DNA from 3 places in the Klebsiella sp. SYXHC3 genome. Region 3 is predicted to be linked to each of the others. Evidence: predicted binding sites of a transcription regulator. Region 3 holds the regulator's gene; each other region holds the start of a gene.

Region 1 (4,727 bases), on a different contig from region 3:
CCGATGCCGTACAGATAGTACATGTGCGTCCCGGCGAAGACGCCGGAGGAGAGTAGGCCAACGAAGATCGGGAACGACCAGTCGGCATACCAAAAACCTTTATTCTGTTCCATTATCAGGCTCCCGTTACTTGCCGCTGAGTGAGTTGTGGATCATGTCCAGCCAGTTCGGCACGGTCAGATGGAAGGATTCGAGCATCTTCATGTCGAAGCCGCGGAAGAAGCCGCTGAGGACGAACAACGCGACAATGGCAATCATCATCACTTTGGTTACCCGGTTCCAGCCGCTCTCTTCTACGCCTTTACCGATCAGGATCCCCAGTACCAGACCCGGTACGGCGTTCCCCATAATCAGCTGCGCCGCGCCGCCGAAAATCGTCGCCCAGAAGCCTGATTTCTTACCGGCATCGATAGCCGCCAGCCAGAAAATCACCGGCATCACGGTGTTCACCAGCAGGTTTGCCGCCGGAACCAATACCTTAACGGCGGTGACCTGCAGCGCTTCCGGTACGGAAGAGGCGGTCAGGTTAAGGAAGGCGACGACGATCATGCCGATGATGCCGCAGGCAATGGCCATTTTTTTCGGATCGTGTAGCGTTTCGCCAACGTTACGATTTTTCACCATCAACGCCGCCGCGCCCCAGTTCGGGATAATGCGGTGGTCAACGTCCTGGGTGAAGGAGCCTGCTGCAACGGAAGAGGCCCAGGCGTTAAAGAAGAAGCCGAGACCAAAAGAGAAGTGAGAAGCCGGATCGCCTTCGCAGGAATTCAGCTCGCCCAAGGTACGAAACGCCCCCATCCCTTGCGTGGTGGGCGCGTGAAACATGCGTGCCGCTCCGGCGCCCACGCCGACGCCGACCAGGCCGCCGATGATGAGCGATTTTATTAAAATTATCAGGAACATAGTCTGACCCTTTGGTAACAATCAGGTTTGCGTGACGAAATCCACTTTATCGAGATCGATGGCGGTCACGTTGACGGTGACGTCCAGCTCCACGCTGTAGGTCCGTCGTTCACGGCGCAAAAAGATGAACAGAAACGCCTCTTTTCGTACCGCTTCGCGCGCATGAACAACCGTCACGTCCTGTGGCTCAATACGCAGTAGGATGCGCGATGATGATTTCATCACCGCAGCCTGCACATGGTTAAGGGCATCGGCGAAGGCCCGTGATTTGCTTTCGCCTTTGCCTGCAACCCTCACCGTGGTGGTGAATTGCTCTTTCATACTTATGCGCCGTATTTCTTTTTCCAGGCTTCAACCAGGCGCTCGCCCAGCTCTTCTTTATCCATGAAGCCGAAGCCCAGCACGTTGCAGCCTTCGTTGATGGCGGTGACGCCCTCTTCAATAGAACGCATGCCGTATTTTGCTTTGTAACCGTACTTGGTCTGTGCGGTGATGGCGCCTGCGCCGCCGCTACCGCAGAAGGAGATGCCGAAAGAGGCGTTTTCCGCTTTCATCATGTCGCCAAGTTTCATATCTGCAGCAACGCCAGGGACGACCACTGCACGTGCGCCGGCTTTTTCTGCGCCTGCCGCGACTTTTTGTCCTTTACCCAGACGGTCGCCAATAACTACGGTGATTTGTTCCATGTTTTGCTCCTTACAGGTTTTCTTTTGCGACTTCGAAGTGGACGGACAACAACCAGGCCTCTTCATCAGGCAGGTTGCCGAACTGTGCGACCACTTCGCGGGCCAGCATCATTGAATCTTCAGAAATTTCTTCGAACAGACTGGCATCCACTTCCGGTAGCGGTTCGCCGCTGATTGACCGGTGGGCCATGGCCCGCACGTGGGAAGTCAGCATTTGCTCCTGAACGTCGTTAGGGACGATGTCGTGATGGCTTAACAGGGCGAATACCTGCTGTAACATCTTGTCAGCCAGGCGTTCGGTCTGCGCCGCCTGCTCCCCTACGTCGTTTATTACCGCTCCGTTATTCACTTGTGTTACCCCGCTGATGTCTCTGGAATCCAAAGTAGCGCCGGGGGTCAGGAGTTTGTAGCGAGTTGTTTTCCACTTCGAAGTGGAAAGGGAGAAGGCTTAGGTGATCGACTCCACATATTCGCCGGATAAATGTAAAAACAGGCGATATGACGTGATGCGCATCACAACAATGAGCGAGGTTTAGCGGAAAACGACCGCAGAAAGACCGGAAAAAGAAAAGGGAAAAATGTGATACAGGTAGGCTTTTAGGCGGGAGACATCGGCTGACGCCTCCCGAAAATGGCGATTAGCGATACTTCTTATGGTAAGTATTGCGGGTAGTTTTGAAGTCCTCCGCGGCAGCCTGCGCCTCTTTCAGCTTACCAGCGTCAGCTAACTTCAGCGCGCCGTCGATCTGGCCGACCAGCGTTTCCAGACCGTGGCGGAAATCTTTCATCTCCGGGCTATCGGCCGCTTTGCCTTCCAGTTTTGGCGGCGTCTCTTTCTGCGCGTCAACCGCAGCGGTGCGCATCTTATTCAGCGCCGCTTTCAGCTCGCCAATGTCAGAGGTTTTTTGTACCACCTGCAGGTTTTCCGCAAGGGTGTCCATGTCTTCGCCAAGGTCGGCGAACGCCGATGCCGAACCGAGCGCAAAAGCAGAGACGGCCAGCATCGCTAACAGTTTTTTACGCATTGCTCACTTCCTTTTTATTATGAAGATATCAAGCGGGCGCGGCAGGACGCGCCCGGCACACAGGTCATTGACCGGCGATTTTCATCTCCGGCAGCAGCACGGAACCACACTGAATATTGCTGCGCGTTTCGATATCGTCGCCGACGGTGACAATATTACGCCACATTTCTTTCAGATTTCCGGCGATGGTGATCTCACTGACCGGATACTGAATCTCGCCGTTTTCTACCCAGAAACCGGATGCGCCGCGCGAGTAGTCGCCGGTCACGCCACTGACACCCTGCCCCATCAATTCGGTGACCACAAGCCCGGTGCCCATCTCTTTAAGCATCTTTGCAAAACTCAGGCCGCGGCCGTTGATGCGCCAGTTATGGATACCGCCGGCGTGGCCGGTGCTTTTCATACCCAACTTGCGCGCGGAGTAGTTAGTCAGCAGCCACTGGGTCAGCACGCCGTCTTTGATGATGTCGCGACGTTCGGTGCGCACGCCTTCGCTGTCGAACGGCGTGGAGGCCAGCCCCTTCAGCAGATGCGGGTGTTCTTCGATGGTCAGCCACTCCGGCAGGATCTGTTTGCCGAGGGAGTCGAGCAGGAAGGTCGATTTACGGTAGACCGCGCCGCCGGCAATCGCCCCGACCAGGTGGCCAAACAGCCCGGTGGCCACTTCGTTGGCGAAGATAACCGGCGCTTTCATCGTCGACAGCTTACGCGGCGCCAGGCGCGACAAAGTGCGACGGGCGCATTCGTTGCCGACCCACTCCGGGGTCTGTAAGTCGCCAAGAGCGCGGCCAATGGTGTAGGCATAGTCGCGTTCCATATCGCCGTTTTCTTCGGCAATCACGCAGCTGGAGAGCGAGTGGCGAGTCGAACAGTAGCTCTGGAGCATGCCATAGCTGTTACCGAAAACTTTAATTCCATAGTGGCTGTTGAAGCTGCCGCCTTCGGTATTGGTAATGCGTTTGTCGGCCTGCAGGGCGGCCTGCTCGGCGCGGGCGGCCAGCTCGATGGCTTCATCCGGAGAGACCTCCGCCGGATGGAACAGGTCCAGATCCGGGGCGTCAAAGGCCAGCAGTTCTTTATCCGCCACGCCGGCAAACGGGTCCGGCGAGGTGTAACGCGCGATATCCAGCGCCGCCTGCACGGTACGGGCGATAGCGTCCGGGCTCAGGTCGGTCGACGAGGCGCTGCCTTTACGGTTTTGATGATAAACGGTGATGCCCAGCGCGCCGTCGCTATTGAATTCAACATTCTCCACCTCACCGTAGCGGGTGCTGACGCCGATGCCGGTGGTCTTGCTGACGGAGACTTCCGCACCGTCGGATTTGCCTGCCGCCAGTTCCAGTGCCGTACTAACGGCTTCTTCCAGCGTCTTACGCTGCTGTGCAACTTGAGAGATGACTTTCATTGCTAATGCCATAATGTAAGAAGGAGTTAACTGAAGTCTAACAGAGAACCGTTTTTCAGTGCGCGCCTTAACTGGTAACATTAGCCTCTTTTTTAAGGAGCCTGAGATGACAAAGCAGCCCGAAGACTGGCTCGACGACGTGCCCGGTGATGACGTTGAAGATGAAGATGATGAAATTATCTGGGTCAGCAAGAGTGAAATTAAGCGCGATGCGGAAGAACTGAAGCGTCTTGGCGCGGAAATGGTAGACCTTGGTAAGAACGCGCTGGATAAGCTGCCGCTCGATACCGACCTGCGCGACGCCATTGAACTCGCCCAGCGTATCAAGAAAGAAGGGCGCCGCCGCCAGCTGCAGCTGATTGGTAAAATGCTGCGTAACCGCGACGTCGATCCGATTCGCCAGGCGCTGGATAAGCTGAAGAACCGTCACAACCAGCAGGTTGCGCTGTTCCATAAGCTTGAACAAATCCGCGATCGCCTGATTGATAATGGCGATGATGCGGTCGCAGAAGTATTGAACCTGTGGCCAGACGCTGACCGTCAGCAGCTGCGCTCACTGATTCGCAATGCCAAGAAAGAGAAAGAAGGCAACAAGCCGCCGAAATCCGCGCGCCTGATCTTCCAGTATCTGCGCGAACTGGCCGAAAACGAAGGCTAGTCCCCACGCTAACCGCCATCTCCCGGATGGCGGCGCGTTGCGCCTTATCC
Region 2 (4,727 bases), on a different contig from region 3:
GTAAATTGATCTTTAATACCGTAGAAATGGCCGCCGCGCCGCTGACGTAGTTACCGACGTTCACCAGCAACAGGGCGTAAATCATAATAATGGAAATAATATTCTTGGTGCTGGTGCCGTATTTCTCGGCAATCGCCCCGGAAATAGTAATTTTGCCAGTGTTATAGATGCGCTTAACCAGTATCAGGCCAAATAGTGGAAAGCCAATGGCGGCGCCCAACACCGACCAGGAGGCGGCAATCCCGCTCTCAAAGGCGGCCTGTGCGGTTCCGATAGTGGACTTGGCGCCGATATATTCCGACATCAGCAGGATACCGACAATAAAGGCCGGCATCGCGCGCGAGCCCTCCATAAAATCCCCGGAGTTTTTACTTCTAATACGGAACGTCAGCCAGGTGGTAAATAAGATATAGGCGATGACAATGCCAACAATAATAAAGGTATCTTCAGTGGTAAAATGATTCATCTTAGCCTCTCTTTGGGCGTACGAATCCTGGGCACGCAGGTGCCCGGTCTATTTTGTTGAAGAAGCGCAGCGCTTAATTAAGATACTGCGCGATGATTCCACGTATTTGCTGCAGTTGAGATGCGCTAAACTGCACCGCGTAGCGGCTATCGCCGACCTCATGGCCCATCAGCTGCAATGCTTTTTTCACCGCGGCGGGGGAAAAGGCGACTTTGTAGAGATCGGTACGCAGGCCGGTGACGTTTTCCTGCGCCAGCCTGGAGGCTTCAATATCGCCTGCCTGGAAGGTTGACCAAATCGCGTTAATCTCCCGTGGCGCAACGTTAGCCAACCCGGAAATGCAGGCTGAACAACCGTCAACGAAACCCTGATGAATCAACGAATCCGGCCCGTTCAGAACATTAAAACCGTCGATATCCTTCACCGCATCAAGAAAGCCCTTAAGACTCTCATAACTCCCGGCGCTATCTTTGATGCCAATGATGTTGCCATGCGCAGCCAGCTGACGTGCGGTTTGCGGTTCAATGGTGTTACCGGTGCGCGCCGGGATGTTATAGAGGAATACCGGTACGCTTAGCGCATCGGCGATCGCCGTGTAGTGGCTTACCAGCTCATCTTGTTTTAGCGGCACGAACCACGGGGTGATGACGGACACCGCGTCGACGCCTGACTTTGCTATCTGCTGGCCAAGACGAATGGTTTCCCGCGTCGACACTTCGCCAATATGCGCCACCACCGGCGCGCGTCCGGCAACCGCCTCGACGCAGGTTTCGGCAACAGCTATTTTTTCCGCCTCATTAAGGACGAAAAACTCACCGTTGGTCCCGCCGCAAAAAATGCCATTACCGGCGGCCAGCTGACGTTCTACCTGTTGGCGCAGCGCCGTCAGGTTCAGTTCACCGCTGGCGGTAAAGGGGGTAACAATGGCGGTTAACACGCCGCGAATGGAATGATGCATTTATTTCTCTTCTCCCTGATGAGATGACTGTGGAAACAGCGTCTGGTAAATCGCCTGGACTTCGTCCTGGTTCACGCTGCATGGGGCATTATTCATTAATCGTTTTACTTCCAGCGCCGCGGCGCTTAGCGTTTCAATACTCTCTGGTGGTACACCCAGCGCGGCGAGGTTGTCCGGCAGCGCCAGGCGTTTCACCAGTTGCGCCAGCCAGCGGACCAGCGCATGAGATTTCTCTTCGTTATTCAAGGTCAGATCGGCGTCCGGGATCAGATCCCAGACCTGGGCGAATTTATCCACCGCGTGCGGGCGTACGACCTGCATACAGGGGGCCAGCAGAATGGCGTTCGCGACGCCGTGCGGCAGATGCCAGGTGCCGCCAAGCGGGTAGGAGAGCGCATGCACCAGATGCGTACCGGCATGATTGATAGCCACGCCGCCGTAATACGAGGCCCATAGCATCTCCAGTTTCGCCGTAAGATCCTGCGGGTGGGTTACGGAACGCTCAATATGCCGCACCAGCTTATGCAGGCCGATTAAGGCGGCGTTATCGCTCACCGGGTTAGCGACGGTTGAAGTAAAGCACTCCAGTAGATGACACAGCGCATCGATGCCGGTGGAGGCGGCAATGGCCGCAGGCATACTGGTGGTCAGTTCCGGCAACAGAGCCACGAAATCCGGCAGCAGTAGCGGGGAGATAATCCCCACTTTGGTATTACGCTCGGGAATAGCCAGGATGGCGTTTGGTGTCGCTTCCGAGCCGGTGCCTGCGGTGGCGGGTATCAGCAGCGATGTCAGACGCAGGCGCGGTTTCTCGCCGTCGATCAGCGCGTTGAGCGCAGGGGAGGCGGGATGAAGTAATACCGAGAGCAGCTTCGCCACGTCGAGGACGCTGCCGCCGCCGATACCGACGACCATCTCCGGTTGCGCTCCCGCGAGTTGGTCAACAATTTGCGCCACGTCATGTTGGCTGGGCTCTGCCGGTACGGAATCCACGATCCTCACCTCAACGTTATTCTCGCCCAGCAGATGTTGGATCTGTTTGGTCGCTGCCAACTTACCAACGTTCGCATCGGTGACCAGTAAAATGCGCTTTTTACCTGCCAGCACTGGCTTCAGGGCTGATATGGCGCCCGCGCCGCTGATAATCGTGCTGTTAATCGTCGCCATGTCTCACTCCTCTATTGTTATGATTGAATTCAATCAACATGCTTAGTGTTCACTCATTTCAATGAGCAAAAGTTATAATTTATACGGACGTTTAATAACTTGAGCTTGCTCACATTTAATCAAATATGATTGAATATAATCATTAACGATTCAAATAAGCGATGAAGGAAAGAGAATGAGCTGCGGCGATAACCCTGTTCTGGTGCTGGCAGATGACTTTACCGGGGCCAATGATGCTGGTGTCAGTCTGGCGGAAGCGGGCCTGGCGGTTGAGGTGGCCTTTAACGCCGGCCATCAGTCCACCACCCGGGCGTTGGTCCTCAATAGCGATAGTCGGGCGCTTTCCAGGGCGCAGGCTGCAGAGAAAGTGAACGCAGTACTCCGTGATGCGGCAAATTTCGCCGCCGTCTGGCAGGTGAAGAAAATCGACTCCACCCTGCGCGGCAACCCCGGCGCGGAACTGGAGGCGATGATGCGTGCGCGGAGCTGCTCTGTCGCGGTTGTCGCGCCTGCCTTTCCGGGGGCAGGGCGTATAACCCGCGGGGGGCGCTGTTATGTCCACGGCGTAGCGCTTAATGAAACAGAATTCGCCAGCGACCCCAAAACCCCGGTCACTAGCGCCGATATTGGGCAATTGCTCGCCATGCAGAGCCAGCTGCCGTGCCGTTCGCTTGACGTGCGACAGCTGGCAGCCGCCCTTGCGGAAGAGAGCGACCAACCACGGGTGTTGATTATTGATGCCGAAGAAGACGAGCAGCTGGATGAGGTTATCGCCGCGGTAGCCAGCCGCGCGCGGCAAACGCTGCTGGTGGGCTCTGCGGGGATCTGCGAGGCGCTGGCGCGCTATCTGCGCCGGGATGCGGCCGGGCCGTTGCTGGCGGTGGTCGGCTCCATGAGCGAAATAGCACAGGCTCAGGTCGCCGCTTTGGCCGGCCATCCGCGGGTCGAGCGGATCGGGATTGATGCCGCCCGCGCCTTTAACGGTGACGCCCTGGCCGATGCCCGGCGAATCGCCGCGGTGCTGGCGGCAAGTCATCATTGCGTGGTTACCACCTGCGCGGACAGCGCTGCCCGGCACGGTATTGAGGCGCAGTGCCGTGAACGCGGGTTGAGCCGCGCGTCGCTGGGAGAACGGATCTGCGCTTATCTCGCGCAGGTCACCCAACTTGCCGTTGAGTTACATGCGCCCGGGGCGCTTTATCTGTCCGGCGGCGATGTCGCTATCGCCGTCGCTCATGCGCTCGGCGCGCAGGGGTTTTATATAACCGGCCGGGTGGCGCAATGCGTGCCGTACGGCCATTTTCTCGGAAGTCGCTGGCCGCGTCCGGTGATGACCAAAGCAGGGGGATTCGGTACGGAGACCACGCTGCGGGATGTCGTGAATTTTATTGAGGAGAAACTGAGTGTCTAACATGATTGCGGTAACGATGGGCGACCCGGCGGGCATTGGTCCGGAAATTATTATTAAATCACTGTGCGAAGGCGAGCTGAGCGGTGCGCCGGTGGTGGTCGTGGGCTGCGCGCAGACGCTGCGGCGAATCCTGGCGCTGAACATTACCCCGCGTGCGGAGTTGCGGATTATTGAGCACCCGAGAGAAGCGCTGTTTTCACCCGCGACGATTAACGTGATTGATGAACCGTTAAGCGATCCGCAGGCGTTGCGGCCAGGCGAAGTCCAGGCACAGGCCGGGGATTTGGCGTATCGCTGCATCAAGCGCGCCACCGCGCTGGCGCTGGCGGGCGAAGTCAAAGCTATCGCCACCGCGCCGTTGAATAAAGAGGCGTTACATCTGGCCGGGCACCATTTCCCTGGACACACCGAACTGCTGGCCCATCTGACGCAGACCAAAGATTATGCCATGGTGCTGTACACCGATAAGCTCAAGGTGATCCACGTCACCACCCATATCGCGCTGCGGCGTTTCCTCGATACCCTAAGCCAATCGCGGGTGGAGACGGTTATCCGGGTTGCCGATGATTTTTTACGCCGCGTGGGGTATTCGCAGCCGCGCATCGCGGTAGCCGGAGTGAACCCGCACGCCGGTGAAAACGGTCTGTTCGGCGATGAAGAAATCCGTATCGTCGCCCCAGCGGTTGCCGCCATGGAGGCGCAGGGTATCCATGTTGTCGGACCGT
Region 3 (4,727 bases):
CTGGCCTGGAGCGAAGACCCTGCTGGCGCGCGCCACAAACCGCGGCTGGTGGTTTTTCACGGTCTGGAAGGCAGCCTGCATAGCCCTTACGCCCACGGTTTAATTCACGCCGCCATGCAGCGCGGCTGGCTCGGGGTGGTGATGCATTTTCGCGGCTGCAGCGGCGAGCCGAATCGCAACAGTCGTATTTATCACTCTGGCGAAACGGAAGACGGCACCTGGTTCCTGCACTGGTTGCGGCGTGAATTCGGCGCCGCGCCGACGGCGGCGGTAGGCTATTCGCTTGGCGGCAACATGCTGGGCTGTCTGCTGGCGAAAGAAGGCGACAATATTCCGCTCGATGCGGCCGTCATTGTCTCGGCGCCCTTTATGCTGGAAGCCTGCAGCTACCATATGGATAAAGGATTTTCGCGCGTCTATCAACGTTACCTGCTCAACCTGCTGAAAGCCAACGCCTCGCGCAAGCTGAAAGCCTATCCAGGCTCGCTGCCGGTGGATCTTCGCCAGCTCAAAAGCATGCGCCGCATCCGCGAATTCGACGACATGATCACCGCCAAAATCCACGGTTTCGCCGATGCGCTAGACTATTACCGACAGTGCAGCGCGATGCCGCGCTTAAGCGATATCACCAAGCCGACGCTGATCATTCACGCAAAAGACGATCCATTTATGGACCATCATTCAATACCGCCGCAGGAACAGCTGCCGGCTAACGTCGAATATCAGCTCACGGAACAAGGCGGCCACGTTGGCTTTGTCGGCGGTACGCTGCGAAAACCGCAAATGTGGCTGGAGCAACGTATTCCGGATTGGTTAACCCGCTGGCTGGGAGGACAAGCATGATTATTCCCTGGCAGGATCTCGATCCCGAAACGCTGGATAATCTGATTGAAAGCTTTGTGTTGCGCGAAGGCACCGATTATGGTGAACATGAACGTTCGCTTGCCGATAAAGTCGCCGATGTAAAACAGCAGCTTAAAACCGGGGAGGCCGTACTGGTGTGGTCAGAACTGCACGAGACGGTCAACATCATGCCCCGCAAGATGTTTAACGGCTAAGCGCCATGCCCCTCTAACCGCGAGAGCCTGGCGCGATACGGCGACACACCATCACTTAATCAGGGAGTTGTTATGTCTGCCAAACATCCAGTGATCGCAGTCACGGGCTCCAGCGGCGCGGGCACCACCACCACCAGCCTCGCGTTTCGCAAAATTTTCTCGCAGCTGAACCTGCATGCCGCGGAGGTCGAAGGGGATAGCTTCCATCGCTATACTCGCCCGGAAATGGACATGGCGATCCGCAAAGCGCGCGATCAGGGCAAACACATCAGCTACTTCGGCCCGGAAGCCAACGACTTCAGCCTGCTTGAACGCACCTTTTTAGAGTACGGCGAATTCGGCAAGGGCCAGTCGCGAAAATATCTCCATACCTATGATGAAGCGGTTCCCTGGAATCAGGTTCCCGGCACCTTTACCCCGTGGCAGCCGCTGCCTGAACCGACCGACGTGCTGTTTTATGAGGGGCTGCACGGCGGCGTGGTGACGCCGCAGCATGACGTGGCGAAACATGTCGACCTGCTGGTCGGCGTGGTGCCGATCGTCAACCTTGAATGGATCCAGAAGCTCATTCGCGATACCAGCGAACGCGGCCATTCGCGCGAAGCGGTGATGGACTCGGTGGTACGTTCGATGGAAGACTATATCAATTTCATCACCCCCCAGTTCTCACGCACCCATATCAACTTCCAGCGCGTGCCGACGGTCGATACCTCGAATCCATTTGCCGCCAAAGGCATTCCATCGCTCGACGAAAGCTTCGTGGTGATTCACTTTCGCAATTTGCAGGGGATTGATTATCCCTGGCTGTTGGCGATGCTACAGGGGTCGTTTATCTCGCATATGAACACCCTGGTGGTGCCGGGCGGTAAGATGGGGCTGGCGATGGAGCTCATTATGGCGCCGCTGGTCGAGCGCTTGATGGAAGGCAAAACCATTAGTTAAGGGCAAAATAAAACCCCGGTCGCCGTGCTGCCGGGGTTAGCGTCCCGCTACGTCAATTCGTCTCAGGCTTCGATGACTTCGTAAGAGTGGGTGATGTTGACCGCCTTTTCCAGCATCAGCGCCACCGAGCAGTACTTCTCCGCGGATAAATCCACCGCCCGGGACACCGCCGCATCCTTCAGCTCTTTACCGGTGACGATAAAGTGCAGATTGATATGGGTGAACAGGCGCGGCGCCTCTTCACGGCGTTCAGAGGTCAGCTTCACTTCGCAGTTGGTGACGTTTTGACGCCCTTTTTGCAGGATAGACACCACGTCAATTGCGCTACAGCCGCCCGCCGCCATTAACACCATTTCCATCGGGCTGGGCGCTTTGTCCCCGGAGTTGCCATCCATTAAAATCTGGTGGCCGGAGGCCGACTCACCGATGAAGGTTAGACCTTCCACCCATTTCACACGCGCTTGCATAAAATTTAACTCCGCTGTTGCAATTTTCCTGACAGATTACGCGCACATAACAAATCTCGCAACGGAAGGCGACCTGGGTCATGCTGAAGCGAGACACCAGGAGACATGCGGTGAAAGCTATGCTAAAACAGTCTGGATGCTACAGTAATACATTGATGTACCGCATGTATGCTGAGGAGTTCACATTACAGGCTGCATAAATTGAGCAGCCAGCTTCCCAGGCATAGGGAAAAATACGATTGCATGCCCGGATGCCGTGTAGTGTCGGCGTCCGGAGATAGCTTATAACAGAGGATAACCGCGCATGGTGCTTGGCAAACCGCAAACAGACCCTACCCTTGAATGGTTCTTGTCTCATTGCCACATTCATAAGTACCCATCAAAGAGCACGCTGATTCACCAGGGTGAGAAAGCGGAAACGCTTTACTACATCGTAAAAGGCTCCGTGGCTGTACTCATCAAGGATGAAGAAGGTAAAGAGATGATCCTCTCTTACCTCAACCAGGGCGATTTCATCGGTGAATTAGGCCTGTTTGAAGAAGGTCAGGAACGTAGTGCCTGGGTACGTGCGAAAACCGCATGTGAAGTGGCCGAGATCTCTTACAAAAAATTCCGTCAGTTAATCCAGGTGAACCCGGACATCCTGATGCGCCTCTCCTCGCAGATGGCGCGTCGTCTGCAGGTCACTTCCGAGAAAGTCGGTAACCTTGCTTTCCTCGACGTGACGGGCCGTATCGCTCAGACCTTACTGAATCTGGCGAAACAGCCTGATGCCATGACTCACCCGGACGGGATGCAGATCAAAATCACCCGCCAGGAAATTGGCCAGATCGTCGGTTGCTCTCGTGAAACCGTCGGCCGTATTCTGAAGATGCTGGAAGATCAAAACCTGATCTCGGCACACGGTAAAACTATCGTCGTCTACGGTACCCGTTAAGTCGCTAAACGGCGTATTGCTCCGCGCAGTACGCCGTTTTTGTTTCTCCCATGTGGCGCAGGCTGATTTACCACCCGGAAGTCAACTATGCACTGCGGCAAACGCTGGTGCTGTGTCTACCTGTGGCCATCGGGCTTCTGCTCGGCCATCTGCAGCAAGGGCTGCTGTTCTCTTTAGTTCCCGCCTGTTGCAATATTGCCGGTCTCGACACCCCGCATAAACGTTTTTTCAAACGCCTGATCGTTGGCGGCTGCCTGTTTGCCGGCAGCAGCCTGATTGTGCAATTGCTTCTGGCGCGCGACATCCCGTTGCCGCTTATCCTCAGCGCGCTGGCGCTGATTCTCGGCGTGACGGCGGAAATCAGCTCGCTACACGCTCGCCTGTTGCCGGCATCGCTTATCGCCGCCATTTTTACCTTAAGCCTGGCCGGCAATATGCCCATCTGGGAGCCGCTGCTTATCTATGCGCTGGGAACCTTGTGGTACGGACTCTTTAACTGGTTCTGGTTTTGGCTCTGGCGAGAGCAGCCGCTGCGCGAGTCGTTAAGCCTGCTTTACCGCGAACTGGCTAACTATTGCGAGGCCAAATATAGCCTCCTGACGCAGCACACTGATCCGACGACCTCCCTGCCGCCGCTGCTTACCCGCCAGCAGAAGGTAGTCGATTTAATTACCCAGTGCTATCAGCAGATGCATATGTTAGCCGCCAACCAGCGTAGCGATCATAAGCGACTGCTGCGCGCGTTCCAGGTTGGGCTGGATCTGCAGGAACATATTTCAGTGAGCCTGCACCAGCCGGAAGAGGTGCAAAAACTGGTGGAGCGCAGCCATGCGGAAGCGGTCATCCGCTGGAACGCGCAGACCGTCGCCGCTCGTCTGCGGGTGCTGGCGGATGATATTCTCTACCACCGCTACCCGCGCCGCTTTCAGATGGATAAGCAAATCGGCGCGCTGGAAAAAATCGCCTATCAGCATCCCGATAACCCAGTTGGCCAGTTCTGCGCCTGGCACTTCAGTCGTATCGCCCGCGTGCTACGTACTCAGCGCCCGCTGTACGCACGTAACCTGATGGCGGACAAAGAACGACGCCTGCCGCTGCTACCGGCCCTGAAGAACTACCTGTCATTGAAATCCCCGGCGCTGCGCAACGCCGCGCGCATCAGCGTAATGTTGAGCATCGCCAGCCTGATGGGCAGCGCCCTGCACCTGCCGAAGCCTTACTGGATCCTGATGACCGTGCTGTTCGTGACGCAAAACGGTTACGGCGCCACCCGCGTGCGGATTGTCCACCGGGCGGCAGGCACCCTGGCGGGCCTGGTGATCG

The links. The regulator CRP, encoded in region 3, controls carbon source genes, mostly activating them, when cyclic AMP is high. The targets are predictions, from matches to a motif close to ATGTGANNNNNNTCACAT.
Region 1: the regulator CRP is predicted to act here: its motif matches at 2,091-2,108, upstream of AC2CGP_RS20315 (glycine dehydrogenase).
Region 2: the regulator CRP is predicted to act here: its motif matches at 2,689-2,706, upstream of AC2CGP_RS01260 (iron-containing alcohol dehydrogenase).

Annotation. Positions count from the first base shown of each region.
Region 1 covers NZ_JBXUNG010000010.1:87,007-91,733, forward strand. Annotated here, with positions in the region: gene AC2CGP_RS20295 (DUF4310 family protein) at 1-113, opposite strand, end outside; gene AC2CGP_RS20300 (DUF4311 domain-containing protein) at 127-903, opposite strand; gene AC2CGP_RS20305 (DUF4312 family protein) at 925-1,224, opposite strand; gene AC2CGP_RS20310 (SFCGS family glycine-rich protein) at 1,227-1,589, opposite strand; gene AC2CGP_RS20315 (glycine dehydrogenase) at 1,600-1,938, opposite strand; gene cybC (cytochrome b562) at 2,228-2,614, opposite strand; gene pmbA (metalloprotease PmbA) at 2,679-4,031, opposite strand; gene yjgA (ribosome biogenesis factor YjgA) at 4,126-4,677, shown strand.
Region 2 covers NZ_JBXUNG010000001.1:259,069-263,795, forward strand. Annotated here, with positions in the region: gene AC2CGP_RS01250 (sodium:solute symporter family protein) at 1-466, opposite strand, end outside; gene AC2CGP_RS01255 (dihydrodipicolinate synthase family protein) at 540-1,424, opposite strand; gene AC2CGP_RS01260 (iron-containing alcohol dehydrogenase) at 1,425-2,591, opposite strand; gene dtnK (D-threonate kinase) at 2,767-4,002, shown strand; gene AC2CGP_RS01270 (D-threonate 4-phosphate dehydrogenase) at 3,995-4,727, shown strand, end outside.
Region 3 covers NZ_JBXUNG010000002.1:460,500-465,226, reverse strand. Annotated here, with positions in the region: gene AC2CGP_RS09165 (hydrolase) at 1-843, shown strand, start outside; gene AC2CGP_RS09160 (YheU family protein) at 840-1,058, shown strand; gene AC2CGP_RS09155 (phosphoribulokinase) at 1,131-2,000, shown strand; gene AC2CGP_RS09150 (OsmC family protein) at 2,063-2,467, opposite strand; gene crp (cAMP-activated global transcriptional regulator CRP) at 2,772-3,404, shown strand; gene AC2CGP_RS09140 (YccS/YhfK family putative transporter) at 3,455-4,727, shown strand, end outside.